2 regions of the Sporosarcina sp. 6E9 genome follow, and region 1 is predicted to be linked to the other one. Evidence: a T-box and tRNA genes for the amino acid it is inferred to sense, from the RefSeq annotation. Region 1 holds a T-box; the other holds one or more tRNA genes.
What was found. The T-box of region 1 lies ahead of leuS (leucine--tRNA ligase). A T-box ahead of a tRNA ligase gene usually reads a tRNA of that ligase, here a tRNA-Leu.

Region 1 (11,074 bases):
ATAGTCCGGATCCATATAAAAAACATAAACTTCAGCCGCCGTACTGTTAATCATACCACCTCCTATGACACCAATAACGTTGCCATCCTTCTCAGCAAGGAAATATCCACTCCATTTATCGCTTATTAACATGATTTCACTCTTAATCCTTTGTTCATTGTAATATTGGTCAACTAAGTTTTGAATATAACTTTTTGAATAAAGTTGGTTGTACGTAAACCATTGACTCTTGACTAATACCGAAACTACAGCATTTGTATCATAGTGTGTTGCTTGTCTAATGACCAGATTATCCATGAATATTCACCGCCTCCACCCTGTAATACTTCACCAGATATTTGTAATTAGAAAAACGACGATCTGTAATATGCCTGTAATTTGGGCCTGTTAATATGAACATAGATTAAAAAACTAGGAGATGAAGTTTTTGAAAAAGATTTTTACAATGTTTGTTGTTTCTGCAGGCTTAGTGACATTTGGTGCGAGTAATAGCTCGGCATCATCCTCGACATATACGATTGAAAAAGGTGATACATTATCCGAAATTGCTGTTTCGCATAATGTGAGCGTAAGTGACTTAACGGAATGGAATGATTTAAAGTCAACAATCATCTATCCAAACCAGAAACTTACAATTTCGGAAGGATTGATAGTATCAAAAGCATCCAAAACGAAAGAATATACGGTTGAAAAAGGGGATACGTTGTATAGAATCGGCAACATGCATAACGTTTCTGTCGCTGATATAATGGCGAAAAATAACTTGAAATCAACCGTGATTTACCCGAAACAAAAGCTTCAAGTAGGTTCAATTGCAAACGTGTCTATAACATCTGCTGCGAAGGCTAAAACAACGGCACCTACTAAATCTACAAAAGCAAAAGCGAGCAAAAAAGTAGAAACGCCATCCCGTTCAACTTCACAAAAAGCGGTCAAAGAATTTACGGTAACAGCAACTGCCTATACAGCTTATTGTAACGGATGTTCAGGAATAACGAAAACGGGTATTAATTTGAAACAAAATCCAGGCTTAAAAGTAATCGCCGTCGATCCATCGGTTATCAAACTGGGATCTAAAGTTCATGTAGAAGGATATGGTTATGCGGTAGCCGGAGATATTGGCGGTGCTATTAAAGGAAACAAAATCGATGTGTTCATCCCGACGCAAAGCGAAGCGCTCAAATGGGGACGTAAACAAGTAAAAATAAAAGTGCTAGATTAATAAATAGTAAGAGCTTGTTAACCGATATGGTTAACAAGCTTTTTTTAGATTATAAGATAAAACCCAACAGTTTGCATCGGAACTTTATTTCAATTGCGAATATAATTAATTATATTTTCATAGAATAGTTGTTTTTATTATTGTAATATTGTTTTTATTATTGTAATAACATATCGTGTAAAAAGAGGTTTTGATTTTTGTAATGAAAATGATATGCTTGTAACAATTGAAACAAACTTGTTGGAAAAGTGGTGGGGAAATGGATAAACGTAGACTTATGTTAATCCTAGTAGTACTATTTGTGGTTCCGTTATTTATTTGGATTCAATTTTTTGAGGTGCCAAACAAGGTTAAAATTGGTGAAGAAAAAATACAGCAGGATCCATTAACACATGAATTTGAAAAAGTAACATCATATGCAGATCCATATATGGGGGATGCATCGAATATGGTCGGGCTATTTAGTGCCTTGCCGTTAAATAATTATAGAGGCCCATTGGAAATGAATCCGGAAAACTTTTCGCTTATCGTCGATTATAATTTGGATGCAGATGTGTCTACAGAAACAATGAAGCAGGCGGTAATATATAACACAACTGCTGCCTTTACGCTTATTGGAAACTTACAAGAGATTAAATTACTAATAGATGATGAATCATATACTGTGACACGTGAAAACGTTGAAAAGTGGTTTGGCACGACATTAGTAGATTTTAAAGACCCGAAGATATTTAAGGAAAAGATTCAACAAAAATTGACCGATGATATTGATAAATGGGTATCGGCTTATACGGAGGGGGAATAATTGGTGGAAGTCGTTATTGTAACAGGGGTATCGAAAGGTATTGGTCTGGAATTATCAAAGCAATTGCAAGCACTGGGTAAGAAAGTGATTGGGATTGCCAGAACTGGTAATCATGATGCGACGAATTTTGTAACAGCTGATTTGGCAAATACAAATCTTCTTGAAGACATCTTATCCTCAATTATTGATGAAAATAGTGAGGAAGCTACATCCTTTACACTCATTAATAATGCCGGTATTGTAGATCCAATCGGTTTGGTAGGTAATTTACATGTAGCCGAAGTTGAAAGGTCGATTGCAGTTAATTTAACCGCACCGATTGTTCTTTCAAATACGTTTATTGATAAATTACGTGATGTAAATAAGGTGAAACGAATCTTAAATATCTCATCAGGGGCCGGGCGTAATCCGTACGAAGGATGGGGTGCATACTGTACCACGAAAGCTGGACTCGATCATTTTTCACGTGTTGTGGCAATGGAGCAAGTGAAAGAAAAATATCCAGTCGAAATTGTTTCAATCGCTCCGGGAATTATTGACACGGGGATGCAGGAAACAATTCGTTCGAGTGATGAAGAATCTTTTCCACTCCTTGATCAATTTGTTACATACAAAGAACAAGGGATGCTGAGTAGCGCAAAAGAAACAGCCGAAAAGCTTATGGCGGTTTTGGAACGGGATGATTTTAAAACAATTGGTCCGATTGCAGATGTTCGTAATTTATAAAAAGTAGGTGTCCGACTGAGTCTTCAGTGGACGCCTACTTTTTTTATTGGGATAAACCCCTCATTTTTTCTATAACAATTAGAAACGGTGGATTATTTATTCGGTTGAGTTGCTGGTATTTAATGACTTGAAAATCTGCTTGATGAAGCGATTGAACAAAGTTTAGTAAAGTATCTCGTTCGTCAGCCCCGCCCTCATGACCATCATAAACAGCTATTGAAACAATGCCCCCAACTTTCAATAGGTTAAGCAATTTATGTAACGCATCAATTGTAGAATCAGGTTTTGTAACGATTGATAAATCTTCACCGTGTGGCAAATAACCTAAATTGAACATAGCCCCGCCAATTTCATTGTTTACGTATTGATCAACATTTTCATGACTATCTAAAATAAGAGATACGCGGCTATTTAATTCGCCTAAGCGCTTTGCTGTAGAATCTAAAGCGGCTTGTTGAATATCGAAAGCATAGACATGTCCGAGTTCACCGACAAGTCCTGCCAAAAATTGCGTATCGTTACCATTTCCCGCTGTGGCATCGACGACAATTTCCCCCGAATTTACGGACTCCGTTAGCAATTGCTTTGCCATCGGAAGTACGCGAAGAAGTTTCATAGTAAATTGAGTGCTCCTTTATAATGTTTTCCTTGCCAGCTATTTCGTCTTTCTAATTCCTTATCAATACCGTTTAATACTTCCCATTTTGTAACACTCCACATCGGTCCAATCATTAGTTCAATCGGGCCGTCTCCTGTGATTCGATGAACAATCATTTCAGGTGGAAGTATTTCAAGTTGATCTGCGACAAGATTAATGTATTCGTCTTTTTCAAGGAATTCCAGTACGCCTTTTTCATATTGTTTTACCATTGGTGTTCCTTTTAATAGATGTAGCAAATGGATTTTAATACCTTGGACATCGAGTTTTGCAACTTCGCGTGCGGTTTCCATCATCATGTCATAGTCTTCCATAGGAAGTCCGTTAATAATATGTGTACAAACGCGGATCCCGTGCTTACGAAGCTTTTCGACCCCCTCTACATATGTAGCGTAATCATGTGCTCTGTTCACAAGGTTAGCAGTTTTTTCATGAACGGTTTGTAAACCAAGTTCAACCCATAAATAAGTGCGTTCGTTTAATTCCGCTAAATATTCAACAACATCATCGGGAAGGCAGTCTGGACGGGTCGCGATAGATAAACCGATCACACCTTCTTGTGCTAATGCAGCTTCGAATTTTTCTTTTAGTTTCGGAAGCGGCGCATGGGTATTCGTGTAAGCCTGAAAATACGCCATTGGTTTGCCGTCTTTCCACTTTTTGTGCATGCGTGCTTTGATTTCAGCAAACTGAACATCGATTGGATCCACTCGGTCCCCCGCAAAGTCTCCCGATCCTGCAACACTGCAAAATGTACAGCCCCCAAAAGCAACAGTGCCGTCCCGGTTTGGACAATCAAATCCTGCGTCTAACGCAACTTTAAATACTTTAAAACCAAATTCATCTTTTAAATGCCTGGACCATGTATAATACCTTTTCCCTTCTGTAGGGAACGGAAGCGCTGAAGAATTCATATTTGTTCACTCCTTATATTAAAAATTATACCATGTTTAGAATAACGTATTCCTCAAATATTAAATAGTATTGTTCATTCACTGCATAAAGAATATAATTAGGGGAATTGGGTTTTGAGAGGGGGCACACATATGCCAAAAGCAGTTTGGTTATTGATCATCGGGATGCTCGTCAATGTGACAGGGAACTCTTTTTTATGGCCGCTGAATACAATATACATACACGACTATTTAGGTAAATCGTTGACGGTTGCTGGAATTGTTTTAATGTTGAACGCAGGGGCTGGTGTCTTTGGAAATCTGTTGGGTGGCTTTTTATTTGACCGGATTGGCGGGTTTAAATCAATTATTGGCGGCATCGTCATTTCACTGATTGCTTTAGTGTGTCTAGTCTTCTGGCATGATTGGCCGCAATACGTTGTATTTCTGACGATACTTGGTTTTAGTGGCGGAATTGTTTTTCCGAGTATGTATGCGATGGTCGGCACCGTATGGCCTGATGGCGGAAGGAAAGCGTTCAATTCTATCTACCTTGCTCAAAACCTTGGTGTAGCGATTGGTCCGGCACTTGCTGGTTTAGTCGCTTCAGTTAATATCCACTATATTTTTTCTGCGAACTTATTTTTTTATGCCGTATTTTTCTTTATTGCTTATTTTGGTTATAAAAACATGATTATCGAACCTACACAGCACACAAATGTTATGATGCAAAGGAAAAAGATACAGCATAAAGCACCTTTTTATGCACTGATGATTATATGTGCTGGCTATTTACTAACATGGCTCATCTATTCTCAATGGTCAACGACAATTTCGACGCATGCGTTAGACTTGGGAATAACATTAAAGCAATATAGTTTCATTTGGACATTGAATGGGTTGCTCATTGTGCTAGGACAACCTTTGATCAAACCGATTATTAAAAGGCTTGAACATCAACTTAAAGCACAAATGTTAATCGGCATTGGGATATTCATTATTTCATTTATTGTTGTCGGTTATGCTGGTTCGTTTAAGATGTTCATCGTTTCTATGGCCATCTTAACTTTTGGTGAAATGTTTGTCTGGCCAGCAATTCCCACAATCGCTAACCAACTCGCGCCAAAAGGCCGTGAAGGTTTCTATCAGGGAATCGTTAATTCCGCGGCTACAATCGGTCGTATGATTGGCCCATTGGCTGGTGGTATACTTGTTGATTTATATGGAATGCAAATGATGTTAATTATATTAACAGCGCTCACGTGTTTATCGATTTTCACGACGTTATTTTATGATCGGCCGATTAAGAAGGTTGGTTATGAGGTGCGGGAATACTGAAAGATTGAATATAACTTTAGCGGGTACTAGGATGATCCATTCGAGTACTCGTATTATTCTGCGGTAAGTTGTTTTTCATTCCAGTTAGTTATTCGAATTTTTTCACGGTATTTCCTCAGCTTTTGTACAGGTGAAAAGTCCCGACTTGCAAGCAAAATCATTTTAGTGCAAGCAAACGGTATATAACTGCAAGCAAACCACTGCCAACTTCAAGGAAACAGCTTGTAGGTGCAAGCAAAAAAAAATAACTTCAGTGATTGAAAAAATCCTTCTAAACTTCCTTAAAGACCGCGAAAAATCAACCGTTTCAATAATTTTCTTATTAATGGAAACTAACTTTCATTGCAAGATTACGTAAACTTTGATTTAATTGGATAGATAGATTGAATATTAATCATAAAAGATTCAAAGGGGGATGCATGATGAAACCTATTTATTCATCTGCGAAGGAAGCGGTTGCAGACATCGGGGACGGCGCTACGATTATGGTCGGCGGATTCGGGCTTGTGGGAATTCCTGAACAACTAATACTAGCGCTCGTTGAAAAAGGGGTTAAAGACTTAACGGTTATTTCGAATAACTGCGGAGTCGATGAATGGGGACTTGGATTACTATTAAAAGATAAACAAATAAAAAAAATGATTGGCTCATATGTGGGAGAAAACAAAGAGTTTGAACGCCAGGTGTTATCAGGCGAAATTGAAGTCGAATTGACACCACAAGGCACACTGGCTGAGAAAATCCGCGCAGGTGGTGCGGGGATTCCAGCGTTCTTTACGCCAGCTGGTGTTGGAACAACTGTTGCGGAAGGGAAAGAAATACGAGAATTCGATGGGAAAGACTATGTCCTTGAAGAATCACTTCGAGCGGACTTCTCGTTGATACGCGCAGCAAAGGCAGATAAATTCGGCAATCTCATTTATAACAAAACTGCCCAAAACTTCAATCCGATGATGGCGGCTGCTGGTGCTGTGACGATTGCAGAAGTCGAAGAAATTGTCGAAACGGGCGATTTGGATCCGCAGACAATTCATACACCGAGCATTTACGTGCAAGGGCTATTGCAAGCGGACCAAGAAAAACGCATCGAGCGATTAACGACTCGGTAACGACGGAAAGGGGATAGTTGAAAATGGGGAAAGTTAACTATAGAGAACGAATCGCAAGACGCGCTGAAAAAGAAATTAAAGACGGCAACTATGTCAACCTTGGAATCGGTATGCCGACATTAGTCGCAAATTATATTTCTGACGATAAGACAGTCGTCCTTCAATCTGAAAACGGATTGCTTGGAATTGGACCGTATCCAACAGAAGATGAAGTGGATCCTGATTTGATCAATGCCGGAAAAGAAACCGTAACATCCATCCCGGGTTCTGCATACTTTACGAGTGCCGAATCGTTTGCAATGATTCGCGGCGGTCATGTTGACGTAGCGATTCTTGGTGCAATGGAAGTTTCTGAAAAGGGCGATTTAGCTAACTGGATGATTCCAGGAAAGATGATTAAAGGAATGGGCGGCGCAATGGATCTGGTTCACGGTGCGAAGAAAATCATCGTTATCATGGATCATGTGGCCAGAGATGGTTCAGCGAAAATTAAAAAAGAGTGCGAGCTTCCACTAACGGGTAAGCAAGTTGTCCATAAGATAATTACCGAACGTGCGGCAATCGATGTCACACCGGACGGATTGGAATTGAGAGAAGTCTTCGAAGGATTTACGATTCAAGACGTCATCGATTCAACAGAGGCAACATTGATTGTGAAAAATGTTATCGAAAATGTAAAATAATAGTTGTTTAATTTACTTAATTCGGGTAAGCTAGAACCAATAGTAACGGCATTGAAGAGGAGCAGTAGTCTTTTTATATCACAACTAGAGAGTCGGCGGTTGGTGCAAGTCGATACGTGATATAGCTAGGTGAACTCGCCTCGGAGCCAGTAAGCGCGAATCGTAGTAGCGCTTACCGTTATCCGCGTTAAGGAAACAAGTTGGACGGTTATCCGTCAATTTGGGTGGCACCGCGGGAGTTTGTAAACAAATCTCGTCCCTTATATTTTTAAGGGACGGGATTTTTTATTTTGAAGGAGGAAAAAGACATGAGTTATAATCATGGTCAAATTGAAAAGAAATGGCAAAATTATTGGAAAGAAAATAAGACATATAAAATGGTCGATGATCCTTCCAAAGAGAAGTTTTACTGTCTAGATATGTTTCCATATCCGTCAGGTGCGGGCCTTCATGTTGGGCATCCACTTGGATATATCGCAACGGATATTTTAAGTTCTTTTAAACGGAAGCAAGGATATAACGTTCTTCATCCGATGGGGTGGGACGCGTTTGGCTTACCTGCTGAGCAATATGCGATTGACACAGGAAATGATCCGGCTGAATTTACTGCGAAAAATATCGCGACTTTTAAGCGTCAAATGAATGATTTAGGGTTTTCCTATGACTGGGACCGCGAAATCAATACGACAGACCCTTCTTATTATAAATGGACACAGTGGATTTTCATCCAACTTTATAATAAAGGATTAGCGTATGTAGACGAAGTTGATGTGAACTGGTGCCCAGCGCTTGGAACGGTTTTAGCGAATGAAGAAATCATCGACGGTTTGTCCGAGCGTGGTGGACATCCGGTTGAGCGACGCCCGATGCGCCAATGGGTGCTTAGAATTACGAATTACGCTGACCGTTTACTTGAAGATTTGGATGACCTGGATTGGCCGGAAAGCTTAAAAGATATGCAACGGAATTGGATTGGTCGTTCTGAAGGTGCGCAATTGAAGTTTGAGATTAAGGGAACTGACTTATCTTTTGAAGCCTTTACGACGCGTCCAGATACGATTTTCGGCGCAACCTATGCGGTACTCGCACCAGAACATAAATTGGTGAAACAAATTACAACTGATGAACAAACAGAAGCAGTTGCTAATTATTTGAATGAAGTGAAACTAAAGAGCGATCTTGAACGAACTGATCTTGCGGATGAAAAAACAGGCGTATTTACAGGCGCTTATGCAATAAACCCAGCAAGCGGCGAGAAAATGCCGATATGGATTGCGGATTATGTACTTGCGTCATACGGTACAGGCGCAATTATGGCTGTACCTGCACATGATGAACGCGACTATGAGTTTGCCGAAAAGTTTGACCTGCCGATTATCGAAGTAGTGGCCGGCGGCGATATTTCAAAAGAAGCGTATATTGGTGATGGAACACATATTAATTCCGGGTTCTTAGATGGACTTGAAAAAGATGATGCAATCGAAAAAGCAATTGCATGGTTTGTTGAGCAAGGCAAAGGCGAAAAGAAAATTTCGTATCGATTACGCGATTGGTTATTTTCAAGACAACGTTACTGGGGAGAGCCGATTCCAATTATTCATTGGGAAGATGGCACCATGACAGCGCTTGACGAATCCGAATTGCCATTGACGCTACCGGTAACTGATAATATTAAGCCAAGCGGAACTGGTGAATCGCCACTTGCGAATATCGAAGAGTGGATTAACGTAGTTGACCCGAAAACTGGAATGAAAGGTCGACGCGAAACGAATACGATGCCGCAGTGGGCTGGAAGCTGTTGGTACTACTTACGTTACATCGATCCAGATAATGATGAAATGATCATAGACCCAGAACTTGCAAAACGTTGGTTGCCTGTCGATATTTATGTGGGTGGGGCGGAACATGCCGTGCTGCACTTGTTATACGCGCGTTTTTGGCACAAGGTTCTTTATGATATCGGCGTAGTTGAAACAAAAGAACCGTTCCAAAAGCTGTTTAACCAAGGCATGATTTTAGGTGAAGGCAATGAAAAAATGTCGAAATCGATTGGGAATGTCATTAATCCTGATGATATTGTCCATTCACACGGTGCCGACTCCCTTCGCTTATATGAAATGTTCATGGGTCCACTTGATGCATCTAAAGCATGGAATACGAATGGCCTTGATGGTTCACGTAGATTCCTGGATCGAATTTGGCGTCTTTATGTAAATGAAGATGGTTCATTAGGCGAGAAAATTGGTGGAGAATCAACTGGACCACTCGAGAAAGTGTATCATCAGACTGTGAAAAAAGTGACTGATGATTTTGAAGCGATGCATAATAACACGGCAATTTCTCAGCTCATGGTATTTATCAATGAGTGCTACAAAGCCGATTCAGTCCCGACTGAGTATGCAATAGGCTTTGTTAAATTAATCTCGCCAATTGTGCCGCATCTTGCAGAAGAACTTTGGGAAAAGCTTGGCCATACGGATACAATTACTTACGAACCATGGCCAACATATGATGAATCGAAACTTGTCGATGACACGGTAGAAATCGCCGTTCAGATTAACGGAAAAGTTCGCGCGAGAATTGTCGTTGCGAAAGATAGCACGAAAGAAGAGCTTGAAGAACTGGCGCTACAAGACGAAAAAGTGCAAGAGTTCATCGATGGTAAAGAAGTGAAGAAAATAATCGGAATTCCGGGCAGACTGGTGAATATCGTTGCTCCGTAATTGGTCAATCTTGTAAAAGTAAGTGACCATTAAAAAAAGTGCGCCTTCCATAAGGAAAGCGCACTTTTTTGTTTAGGTATATACGAGAGTAAGCCGCATTGCGTCGAGAAGAAAATAGGACTTTGCGCGATATCGCCTATACTAATTCAACGGCATACTCGCCAGCATTCATACCTGCTATTCTACCTGTAACCAATGCCGATGTAATATTATAACCACCCGTATAGCCGTGGATGTCTATTATTTCACCGCAGAAGTACAGACCATTTTTCTTGCGAGATGCCATTGTTTTCGGAACGATTTCTTTAACGGAAACACCGCCGCCGGTAACAAATGCTTTTTCCATCGGTTGTGAGCCGTTCACAGTCATCGTGAAAGCTTTCAGTAGCTTTGCGAGTGCCCGAAGTTTATCTGCGGACATTGTTGCGCCAATATCGGATTGCTCAATGCCTGCGCGGTCAAATAAAAAGAATAACCATCGTTCGGGTACTAAGCCTTTCAAAGTATTATTTACTTGTTTTTTCGGATCTTCTTTAACTGTCGTATTCAGTAGTTGAAATACTTGTTCTTCATTCATAGATGGCATAGAGTCGATTTTCATGTCAACGGGAACATTTCCGTTTTTCATTCGTTCTTTAACTACAAACTGGCTGCATCTTAAAATGGCAGGTCCACTTAATCCGAAGTGGGTAAATAGCATATCCATTTGATGCGTAATCAATGTTTTGCCTTTCCCGTTCAAAACGGAAACCGCTACATTGCGAAGTGCGAGTCCTTGCAATTCTTTTGCAACGATAAATGGTTCATTCGACAATAAAGGGACTTCGGTTGGAAATAACTTTGTAATCGTGTGGCCAGCTTTTTCTGCCCATGGATATCCGTCACCCGTGCTTCCAGTTTGTGGTACTGCTTTACCG
Region 2 (11,074 bases), on a different contig from region 1:
TGTAAGTGCGGCGACGTACGTAGCTGACGGATACTAATTGATCGAGGACTTAACCTATTCAAGTTAAAAGGGTTTGATTGACCCTGATTTGTGAACAATAACGTACTTTTTATCCAGTTTTGAGCGAATAAAGTTAAAAACTTTGAAAAAACGCTTGAAATATTTAGTAGGTTTGATATAATAAGTCTTGTCGTGTTAAATAAGTCTAGTGGCGATAGCGAAGAGGTCACACCCGTTCCCATACCGAACACGGAAGTTAAGCTCTTCAGCGCCGATGGTAGTTGGGGGCTTCCCCCTGCAAGAGTAGGACGTTGCTAGGCTGCTGTTTTGCAATATAATACTAAATGCATAACACACTAATGATTAGTATTATTCCGCAGTAGCTCAGTGGTAGAGCAATCGGCTGTTAACCGATCGGTCGTAGGTTCGAATCCTACCTGCGGAGCCAATTGGAGAGCTGTCCGAGTGGCCGAAGGAGCACGATTGGAAATCGTGTAGGCGGTTTGCGCTGTCTCAAGGGTTCAAATCCCTTGCTCTCCGCCAGTTTATATTTCATACATAAGGCTCCAATTCCCAAACATTATCATCTAGGCCCCTTGGTCAAGCGGTTAAGACACCGCCCTTTCACGGCGGTATCACGGGTTCGAATCCCGTAGGGGTCATTAAAGTAATTTTAACGGAGGATTAGCTCAGCTGGGAGAGCACCTGCCTTACAAGCAGGGGGTCGGCGGTTCGAGCCCGTCATCCTCCACCATAAACTTTAAACACATTCAACATTATTTACAAAGTAGATGCTATATTATTGTCGCGAGGTGGAGCAAATCGCATAACAAAGAATGCGATTAACACCGACAGCGCAGCGTAAGGTGTCAAACATACTCAATGCGTATATTTACAAAGTAGTTCCTATATTATTGTCGCGGGGTGGAGCAGTGGTAGCTCGTCGGGCTCATAATCCGAAGGTCACAGGTTCAAATCCTGTCCCCGCAACCAAAATGGTCCCGTGGTGTAGCGGTTAACATGCCTGCCTGTCACGCAGGAGATCGCGGGTTCGATTCCCGTCGGGACCGCCATTTATATATTTAATAAGCAACACATATTTTGCATGGCTCAGTAGCTCAGTCGGTAGAGCAAAGGACTGAAAATCCTTGTGTCGGCGGTTCGATTCCGTCCTGAGCCACCATTATTTCAGTAAAAACATTTATATTGGTGGGGTAGCGAAGTGGCTAAACGCGGCGGACTGTAAATCCGCTCCCTCAGGGTTCGGCGGTTCGAATCCGTCCCCCACCACCATTTTTACCGAATCATTAGTAAAAGTTATTAACTTAGGGGTATAGTTTAATGGTAGAATCAAGGTCTCCAAAACCTTTGGTGTGGGTTCGAATCCTACTACCCCTGTTGTCTTTAAAAAATATTAGTATGGCGGCTGTGGCGAAGTGGTTAACGCATCGGATTGTGATTCCGACATTCGGGGGTTCAATTCCCCTCAGCCGCCCCATTTAAATAGTAACTACCATTATGGCGGTTGTGGCGAAGTGGTTAACGCATCGGATTGTGATTCCGACACTCGGGGGTTCAATTCCCCTCAACCGCCCTTTTTGTTTTTGGGGTATAGCCAAGCGGTAAGGCAACGGACTTTGACTCCGTTATTCGTTGGTTCGAATCCAGCTACCCCAGTTTTTTTGCGGAAGTAGTTCAGCGGTAGAATACGACCTTGCCAAGGTCGGGGTCGCGGGTTCGAATCCCGTCTTCCGCTCCAATTATACAATGGCGGCATAGCCAAGCGGTAAGGCACGGGTCTGCAACACCCTTACCACCGGTTCGATTCCGGTTGCCGCCTCCAATTTGATTTTATTCGTTTATTATATATCTTTTCTTCGCCCGAGTGGTGGAATGGCAGACACGTCGCACTCAAAATGCGATGCCGCGAGGCGTGCCGGTTCAAGTCCGGCCTCGGGTATATCCTGGTATTTTTCGATTATGTTAAGTATGACCTAAAGCATCTACAAACGTTGTTAAAACAACATTTGTAGATGCTTTTTGTTTTGGTTGAATATTAGGGAGTACGATGTGCTTGTAAAGTATTCACACAAGTTCTGCCCAAATATTAAAGGTCGAAGTCATTTTGAGAAACTATGGATCATCTAATATATAGTTTTTTTATAAAAAGAGAGGGTAAGGTATACCTAGAAGGAGATATAGATGGGTTTTTACAAAACACATAAGAAGGAAATCACTACACTCCAGCCGATTTTACAAATACTGGGAAAGATTAAACTTGAATATGCCGTACAAGAGCCACAGTGGGCGCATGTCATTCTGGATATTAGGCCAAGTAGATTTTCTACTGGGCTACTTAAATACAATTCTTCACACTTTGAAATCGAAGTGGATTTGATTAAAAGCGTAATCTTAATGAAGACCGAAGAAAGTGATACCGAGATAAAGCTTGCGAATGGAAAGTCGATTAGCTAATACTATCAAGAAATTATCGATAATGCGACTGCTGCAGGACTTACGCTATCTATTCATACAAAACCTCAGGAGGTGGAGACGAAAACGCAGTTTGAAGAAGATGTTGAGCATCACCACTATAACGAAGATGTTGCCAGACAGATTCTCAAATGGTTCCAGTTTGCTTGGGATATCGAGCAGCATTTTATTGCACCGTTTAGACAAAGAAAGGTATATCCAGGTCTTTTCTGGGGGACTTTTGACGTTTCATGCATCATTATTTATAATGAATTGGAATCTTTTCCGGATGACTGTAGAGTAATTGAACGGGCTGCTTTTGATGAGCATATGATAGAGTTTGGTTTCTGGCTTGGCGATGACCAGTTTGAACATCCGACTTTCTTTACACTCCCATATCCGCCGGGAAGTTACTTCAGTCCCAAACTGGCTGAATATTTTTTTGAAATTAAAGATGGCATCAATCAAGCTAAAGCTGACGAAGTCATTCGCTTCATGCAGAAAGTCTTTTGATTATTTGAAGTGGTAAAATACCGCTCACAGCTTCGTGGAATTGAAAATGGAGAAAAATAAAAAAGGTCTTACATAAAAAAATGTTAGCTTTCACAAAATGTATTATGATAATAGTCAGTTATATACTAGTTTCAAGGATGAAAATCGATATTATTTAGAAAATGATGAGAAACAATTAACTGCCGAAATTACTTTTACTCAGCCTAATAATGATCTCTTTATTATTCATCATACGAGAGCACGTGAAGGAAATAAAAAGATAATATCTTTATGTCCTTTTGCCAAATTAGAATTTGAAAAGAAAAAAGAATATGCTGATGTGTGGAAGTGTTAATTAAGTAAATTCGTATATTTTCTATTACATAATTGATGAAAGCATATAGATAAAATAGAGTCTGATTCTTTATTTAGGTAAGGATCAGACTTTATTAATATTCACTTGGAGCTACATCCTAGATATGAGGGAAGTAGGTTTATTTATCATTTATCTTCAATTGGGGAAAGTTAAAGATGGGTACCTTAATATAGTATTCATCAATTGGTCATCATATAGCTACATAACAGAATATAAAGGCTTAAGATAACGCTTCGAAATAGAAAGTAAACTGAAGTGTTGACAAATGAAATGAATCTATGTTATATTTACCTTGAATTCGAGATGTATTGATTCAAGATAACTTAAAGGTAGAAAAGAAACAGTTAATCATAAAATGAGTCTAAAAGAATTAAGTTTTGATAAAAAAATTTTAAGCTAATGTAACTTGAATTCGAGGTATATTTATTTACATTAAATATTAGGAGGAATTATAATGAATCACTTAAAAGGAATACACCACGTAACAGCTATAACAAGTAGTGCAGAAAAGAATTATGAATTTTTCACATATGTATTAGGAATGCGCCTCGTCAAGAAAACAGTCAATCAGGACGATATCCAAACATATCACTTATTCTTCGCGGATGACAAAGGCTCTGCTGGTACGGATATGACTTTCTTTGATTTCCCTGGTATTCCAAAAGGAACACATGGAACGAATGAGATTTATAAAACTGCTTTCCGTGTGCCAACAGATGCTGCACTTGATTACTGGATAAAGCGTTTTGATAAGTACGAAGTGAAACATAATGGGATTGAAGAAGTTTTCGGAAAGAAAACTATTTCATTTGTTGACTTTGATGATCAACAATATATGTTGATTTCTGATGAATTTAACAAAGGAATTGAGTCAGGTACACCTTGGCAGAATGGTCCAGTACCTTTGGAGTTTGCCATTACAGGTTTAGGACCTATTCATATTCGTATTGGAGATTTCGACAATTTTAAAGTGGTATTGGAAGAAGTCATGTTAATGCGTGAAATCGCAAGTGAAGGATCGTTCCATTTATTTGAAGTCGGTGAAGGTGGAAATGGTGCTCAAGTAATTGTAGAAGATAATGTGAGCATGCCACCTGGCAGACAAGGATATGGTACAGTGCATCACGCAGCTTTCCGCGTAGAAGATACAAAAGTATTATATGAATGGATTGAACATATGGAAGCAGCTGGTTTCGGTACTTCAGGATATGTTGATCGGTTCTTCTTCGAATCTTTATATGCACGGGTCGCACCTGGTATCCTTTTTGAATGGGCAACAGATGGTCCAGGCTTTATGGGAGACGAACCTTATGAAACAGTAGGGGAAATCTTATCACTGCCGCCATTCCTTGAAGGGAAACGTGAACAAATCGAGGCAGCAGTGAGACCGATTGACACAGTGCGTAGCACACTTGAAATTGAAAAAGAGTATTTGTAAGAAACTAAACTGATAAAATTTGAGCAATATAGGGGCTGAATCTATTGATTTCGATTGATCCAATAAAAAATAGTGAGCGAGATAATTATAAACTTCTCATCGGTTCTATAATTCCAAGACCTATTGCCTTTGTGACTACCCAATCTAAGGAAGGTATTGTCAACGGGGCACCATTTAGCTATTTCAACATTGTTTCATCAAACCCGCCAATGGTTTCTCTAGCTATTCAAAGACCTACTGGCGAACTAAAAGATACTGCTCGAAACATTTATGATAATGATCAATTTGTTGTGCATATTGTGGATGATGAGAATGTAGCGAAAATCAACAAAACGGCTGCTTCATTACCTGCAACAGAAAGTGAAGTTGAATTGGCTGATTTAACACTCGTACAAAGTGAAGATATTTCTGTTCCAGGCGTGAAGGAAGCAAAGGTTCGCATGGAATGTAAACTTGTACAAGCAATTCCTCTTGGTGGAGATGGACCTGGTAGTGATTTATTTATAGGGGAAGTAACTCGCTTTCACATTGATGAAGAAATTTATGAAAACGGACGAATTGATCCGAGAGGTTTAAATGCGATTAGTCGTTTAGCTGGCTCTAGTTATGCAGCAATTGGTGATATATTTTCAATTGATAGACCAAAGTAACCATGGTTAATAATCAAAAAAGACACAACTTCGGTTGTGTCTTTTTGATTTTACAGTTAGGATTGGTATTTTTCCTTACTCGGTTAATTATTCTTTTATTACAATCGTTGGGTGATCTTCTTGTAAAACATAGGACTGAACATCGCCACCACTAATTTCTGTAAACATATTGCCGGCAGCAGTTGTTAATTCGAGTGCTTCAGCCTCATTCATGGATGGACGTAGGAAGAATGCGTGCAGGGAATTGGTCGTTTCTTCTGTCACCGCAGTGCGAGCAGAATCGACATAAGGGCTTCCAAAGGGACCTTCGTCGTCTGATAGGATTAGCATTTTCTCTAAAGAATTAAAACGGCCATTCAATCCGTCATACCCACTTTCTTTAGTTCCAACGGTGAGCGTGACGTTTCCTTTGATTTTATCTACATCATAAATTCCGACTGGAATTTGATATTGTAATGAAAAGAAATTATTTAAATCCACAGCGGAGTGAAACGGGCTCAAATAGTTCTGCTTCGCAATGCGCCGCATAAGGGCTTCAGTTGAATGGCGATGGCGACTTGGATTTGCGCCGAATAATTTCCAGACTTCGCGCCATTCCTTAATGCCGAGAAAATCGGTCACTGGTTTGTCGTCAAGGTCGAAAAAAAGAAGTTCTTGAAATAATTGTAAGCGACCTTTTAGCATTTGAGGAGATTCTGCAACGGTAACTTTGGTATAATGGTTAAGGCCCAATTTAAAGGTAGGTACGATTTCCAAAACTGCAGGATCTAAATTTAACTTCAATGTCATCACCCTTTATTTAATATATGTTAATTTTACCATAGAGGAGGTGTTTTCAAATGAATACACTCGAATTACAACAAGAAGTCATAAATTATGCCCATTCAATCGGTATCGATAAAATTGGTTTTACGACAGCCGCCCCGTTCCGTGAATTGAAAAATCGTTTGGTTCGTCAACAGGAACTCGGTTATCAATCGGGCTTTGAGGAAAAGGATTTGGATAAGCGGACGGAACCCGCGCTTCTCCTTGACCAAGCGGAGAGCATCATTTCGATTGCCATCGCTTATCCATCCCGGATGGAAAACTCGCCTAGAGGGAAAAAGGGGGAACGCCGTGGCATTTTTTGTCGTGCTTCATGGGGAACAGATTACCATATTGTTCTGCGCGAGCGGTTAAAGCTACTGGAGGCGTTTATCCTTCAACATGCGCCTTCTGCAAGACTCCGTTCAATGGTGGATACGGGTGAACTAGCTGATAGGGCAGTAGCTGAACGTGCGGGCATCGGTTGGTCTGCAAAAAATTGTTCGATTATAACACCTGAGTTTGGTTCTTATGTTTATCTTGGGGAAATGATTACGAATATCCCGTTCGCACCGGATCAGCCGATGGAGGATGAGTGTGGGGATTGTACGCTTTGTTTAGATGCTTGTCCGACAGGAGCGCTCATACAAGGCGGGCAACTTGATGCACAGCGTTGTATTGCTTTTCTTACACAAACGAAAACGCCTATACCGGAAGAGTTCCGTGATAAAATCGGAAATCGTGTGTATGGCTGTGACACTTGCCAAACTGTTTGTCCTAAGAATCGAAAAAAACACAACTTGCATCAACGCGCTTTTCATCCTGATCCAGAACTAGCAAAACCACTTTTACAACCAATCCTTCGTTTATCAAATCGTCAGTTTAAAGAACGATTTGGACATGTTTCAGGCTCTTGGCGCGGTAAAAATCCAATTCAACGAAATGCAATCATTGGATTGGCACACTTTAAAGAAGAGTCATCAGTGCCTGAGCTTATTGAGATGTTGTTAAATGATCAACGACCGATGATGCGGGGGACGATTGCCTGGGCGTTAGGGGAAATTGGAACAGAGAAGAGTTATGAGGGCATTTGCCAAGCACTTGAAACTGAAGAAGATCCATCAGTAATTGCTGAGTTGCAAAAAGCGATTGATAATAGAAAGATTAAAAATCCACAGAGTTAAGGAAGTGCTGAAATGGCAATACATGTCGCATTATTTGAACCAGCAATCCCGGCAAATACGGGAAACATTGCAAGAACTTGCGCCGGAACCGGAGTTAAGCTTCATCTTATTAAACCACTTGGGTTTTCAACAGAAGATAAAATGTTGAAAAGAGCGGGGCTAGACTACTGGAGTCATGTTGATGTATCTTACCATGATGGAATTTATGAGATGTTTGATCAGTATCCAGAGGCACAATTTTACTTCATTACGAAGTTTGGAAAAAAGCCGTATACATCCTTTGATTACTCAGATACTTCAACGGATATATTCTTTGTGTTTGGCAAAGAAACGACGGGTCTACCTGATGAAATTATTAAAGAGAATGAGGAGCGCTGTCTTCGCATTCCAATGAATGATCATATTCGCGCACTAAATTTATCGAACACTGCAGCTATTTTAGTTTATGAAGCATTGCGTCAACAATCATTTCCAAATTTACATTAAAAAAATGGGACCGCCAATTTGGCGAGTCCCATTTGTTCATGTAGGCTGATGACCTTTTTTAGACTTTTGTTTCGTACCAGGCTTGTCCTCGTATCCGCCAGTAAGGATTGCAGATAGGAATGCAAAGCATACACCTAAAACAAGAATTAGATTCATTTGTTCGCCTAACCATGTAAAGAAAGTTTCCATTGAATGTACCTCCTGTTAAGTCAGTTTATTCTTCTTTAAGTATACCCTATATTAATGAAAATTCAAATCCCCAGTAAGTTATTAATGTGGCAAAAATAGTAACTGATACAAAAAGAGTACCGCAAAAATGTATAACAGGACTGGAACTTCTCTCCATTTACCTTTCACCACTTTTAGTAATGGATAAGAAATAAATCCGAGTGCAATCCCAGTGGCGATGCTCGATGTGAGCGGCATTGTTAAAATAATGAGAAACGCGGGAAATGCTTCGTCAAACGAATCCCAGTCAATTTCTTTCACAACGCCTATCATCAAGCTACCGACAATAATTAATGCAGGCGCGGTAATTGCTGATACGCCAGATAAAGTACTAACCAAAGGTCCGAAAAATGCTGCGACCATAAATAAAATCCCGACCGTTAATGTCGTCAACCCAGTTCGGCCACCTACAGCTACACCCGATGAGGATTCTATGTAAGCAGTTGTAGGACTAGTTCCGAACATAGCGCCAACAGATGATGCAACAGAGTCAGCGAGCAGGGCGTGGCGTGCACGCGGTAATGTGTTCCCTCTCATAAGTCCAGCTTGCTTGGCCACGCCAATCATTGTTCCAGTTGTATCAAACAGGGTAACAATTAAGAATGCGAACACGACACCGTATAGTCCGTGAGAGATGACATCGTTTAATGCAGTAGCGGGATTCCAAACAAGAATGCCTTGGGGCAATGATGGTACTTGCCACAAGCTGCTTTTGAACGCTAGTTGACCCGTAAAGACTGCTAAAACTCCTGTCAGAATCATACCAATAAAGATTGACCCATAAACATTCAATGTCATGAGGACGACAGTGACCAGAAGTCCAAACAATGCCAACAATACTGGGGGAGAAGTGAGGTCTCCTAATTGAACGAGGTTTGATTCGTGACTAGTGACAATCCCCGAAAGTTTTAAGCCAATAAAAGCAATGAATAGTCCAATACCAGCAGTGATTCCGTGCTTTAAGTTTTCAGGTATGGATTTAATCAGTTTTTCCCTGAAAGGTGTCAATGATAAAATAACGAATAAAATCCCGGCGATAAAAACCGCGGAGAATGCAGTCATGTAATCTAACTTTCCATCTGAAGCCAAGACAACAGAAGTGAAATAAGCATTCAAACCCATTCCAGGCGCAATCGCGATTGGGTAATTGGCGAACAGTGCCATCCAGAGTGTACCGACTGCCGACGCAATAATTGTCGCGAGAAACACTTGGTCGAAGGGGACGCCTGCATCAGCGAGTATTATCGGGTTAACTATGATTATATATGCCATGGTTAGAAAAGTTGTCATACCGGCAAGGATTTCAGTTTTTGCAGTTGTTTGTTGATCTTTTAAATGAAACATAATAATTCTCCTTTCAAAACACGAACGATTTTAAGTCCGTTATCAATAGTATTCGTTTTTTATCGTAATTTCAAGTGAAAATGTAATTCATAGTCAAAAAGATTTCTCGCTTGTATAATAAGGGCGTGTAAATAAAGGGGAGGGATATTTAGTGAGTATATATAAGGAAACGAAATTACTCGCAAATGGGATCGAAATGCCGCGAATGGGACTTGGTGTTTATAAGATGCAAAATCCCGAAGAAACGGTTGAAGCAATTCAGCATGCGCTGAAAACAGGGTACCGTGCAGTTGATACGGCAGCAGTTTATGGAAATGAAAAAGAAACTGGAGAAGCGATTCGCCATTCGGGTATTCCAAGAGAAGATTTATTCATAACCTCTAAAGTTTGGAATACAGATCAAGGATACGATGAAACATTGCGTGCATTTGAAGCTTCACTTGAAAGGTTGGAACTCGATTATTTGGATTTGTATTTAACGCATTGGCCAGTCAAAGAAAGCTATGTCGAGACGTATAAAGCGATTGAACGGTTATATGATGAAAAACTAATCCGTTCAACGGGTGTTTCGAATCATCATATCCACCATCTGGAAAAAGTTTTTGCAAAAGCGAATATTCGTCCGATGGTCAATCAAGTTGAAGTTCATCCAAGATTGTCACAAGAACCTTTACGACAATTTTGTGCTGAAAATAATATTGCGGTTACTTCTTGGTCGCCATTGGCAAGAGGCGGGGAATTGCTAGCTAATGGGTTGCTCAAGAGCATAGGAAGTAAATATGGAAAAACGTCTGCCCAAGTAATTATTCGTTGGCATTTACAAAATGATTTAATCGTTATACCTAAATCGGTCACACCGAAGCGGATTGATGAAAATATCAATGTTGCTGATTTTGTATTAACTGAAGAAGAGATGGAAAAAATTAATACACTAAACTTAAATGAGCGTGTTGGATCAAACCCGGAAGACTTTTAAAAATGAAAAATGCCTGGGAGAAAAAATTCTCCAGGCATTTTTTTATTGTTCAATCGTTACTTTTTCCATTGTAAATGGATGAATGAAAGATAATCCAGTAGCAGTTAGTCGGAACTCGCCGTCGGTTGTTCGACTACCGTCGTATAGCGTGTCTCCAACTACGGGATGTCCGAGATGGGCAAGATGAACACGAATTTGATGTGTGCGCCCAGTTTCAAGCTCTGCTTCCACGATTGTTGAATCTGGTTTACGCTCAATTACACGAAAATGTGTTACTGCTGATTGACCAGAAAGCGAAACAATACGTTTTGCAGGATGATGACGATCCCGTCCGATTGGAAGTTTAATGGTTCCTTTTGGTCTTTTTAGCTGACCGTCTACTTCCGCCTGATATTTTCGAACGATATCATTGCGTTCAATCATTCGATCAAAAAGAGCCTTTGCAATCGGATGCTTCGCGATGAGGAGTACCCCGGAAGTTCCTTTATCGAGGCGATGGATATGCTCTGCGTAATCTCCGCCCTGATTGGAAATGTACGCCATTACGAAGTTCATCAAAGTACCGCTTTGCCCCGGACCATCTGGGTGAGTCGTAATTCCAGCGGGTTTATTAACCGCAAGAAT

Region 2: it has a tRNA-Leu gene. The T-box ahead of leuS (leucine--tRNA ligase) is inferred to sense a tRNA for this amino acid. The anticodon was not compared.

Annotation. Positions count from the first base shown of each region.
Region 1 covers NZ_JAGEMN010000001.1:528,730-539,803, forward strand. The annotation lists gene J4G36_RS02845 (GNAT family N-acetyltransferase) at 1-297, opposite strand, end outside; gene J4G36_RS02850 (3D domain-containing protein) at 419-1,222, shown strand; gene J4G36_RS02855 (DUF4825 domain-containing protein) at 1,482-2,027, shown strand; gene J4G36_RS02860 (SDR family NAD(P)-dependent oxidoreductase) at 2,031-2,753, shown strand; gene mnmM (tRNA 5-(aminomethyl)-2-thiouridylate-methyltransferase MnmM) at 2,797-3,369, opposite strand; gene mnmL (tRNA modification radical SAM protein MnmL/YtqA) at 3,366-4,325, opposite strand; gene J4G36_RS02875 (MDR family MFS transporter) at 4,458-5,642, shown strand; gene J4G36_RS02880 (CoA transferase subunit A) at 6,065-6,751, shown strand; gene J4G36_RS02885 (3-oxoacid CoA-transferase subunit B) at 6,775-7,434, shown strand; T-box leader at 7,477-7,698, shown strand; gene leuS (leucine--tRNA ligase) at 7,743-10,157, shown strand; gene J4G36_RS02895 (BaiN/RdsA family NAD(P)/FAD-dependent oxidoreductase) at 10,294-11,074, opposite strand, start outside.
Region 2 covers NZ_JAGEMN010000004.1:186,294-197,367, reverse strand. The annotation lists partial or broken rRNA gene J4G36_RS15510 (23S ribosomal RNA) at 1-57, shown strand, start outside; rRNA gene rrf (5S ribosomal RNA) at 205-320, shown strand; tRNA gene J4G36_RS15500 (tRNA-Asn) at 374-448, shown strand; tRNA gene J4G36_RS15495 (tRNA-Ser) at 452-543, shown strand; tRNA gene J4G36_RS15490 (tRNA-Glu) at 591-662, shown strand; tRNA gene J4G36_RS15485 (tRNA-Val) at 679-754, shown strand; tRNA gene J4G36_RS15480 (tRNA-Met) at 919-993, shown strand; tRNA gene J4G36_RS15475 (tRNA-Asp) at 998-1,073, shown strand; tRNA gene J4G36_RS15470 (tRNA-Phe) at 1,108-1,183, shown strand; tRNA gene J4G36_RS15465 (tRNA-Tyr) at 1,209-1,293, shown strand; tRNA gene J4G36_RS15460 (tRNA-Trp) at 1,328-1,398, shown strand; tRNA gene J4G36_RS15455 (tRNA-His) at 1,423-1,498, shown strand; tRNA gene J4G36_RS15450 (tRNA-His) at 1,522-1,594, shown strand; tRNA gene J4G36_RS15445 (tRNA-Gln) at 1,606-1,677, shown strand; tRNA gene J4G36_RS15440 (tRNA-Gly) at 1,685-1,759, shown strand; tRNA gene J4G36_RS15435 (tRNA-Cys) at 1,770-1,843, shown strand; tRNA gene J4G36_RS15430 (tRNA-Leu) at 1,880-1,960, shown strand; partial or broken gene J4G36_RS18580 (DUF5996 family protein) at 2,203-2,985, shown strand; gene J4G36_RS15415 (GNAT family N-acetyltransferase) at 3,083-3,319, shown strand; gene J4G36_RS15410 (ring-cleaving dioxygenase) at 3,795-4,778, shown strand; gene J4G36_RS15405 (flavin reductase family protein) at 4,823-5,428, shown strand; gene J4G36_RS15400 (B3/B4 domain-containing protein) at 5,516-6,211, opposite strand; gene queG (tRNA epoxyqueuosine(34) reductase QueG) at 6,268-7,416, shown strand; gene trmL (tRNA (uridine(34)/cytosine(34)/5-carboxymethylaminomethyluridine(34)-2'-O)-methyltransferase TrmL) at 7,429-7,902, shown strand; gene J4G36_RS15385 (hypothetical protein) at 7,939-8,091, opposite strand; gene J4G36_RS15380 (NCS2 family permease) at 8,173-9,474, opposite strand; gene J4G36_RS15375 (aldo/keto reductase) at 9,671-10,450, shown strand; gene J4G36_RS15370 (RluA family pseudouridine synthase) at 10,493-11,074, opposite strand, start outside.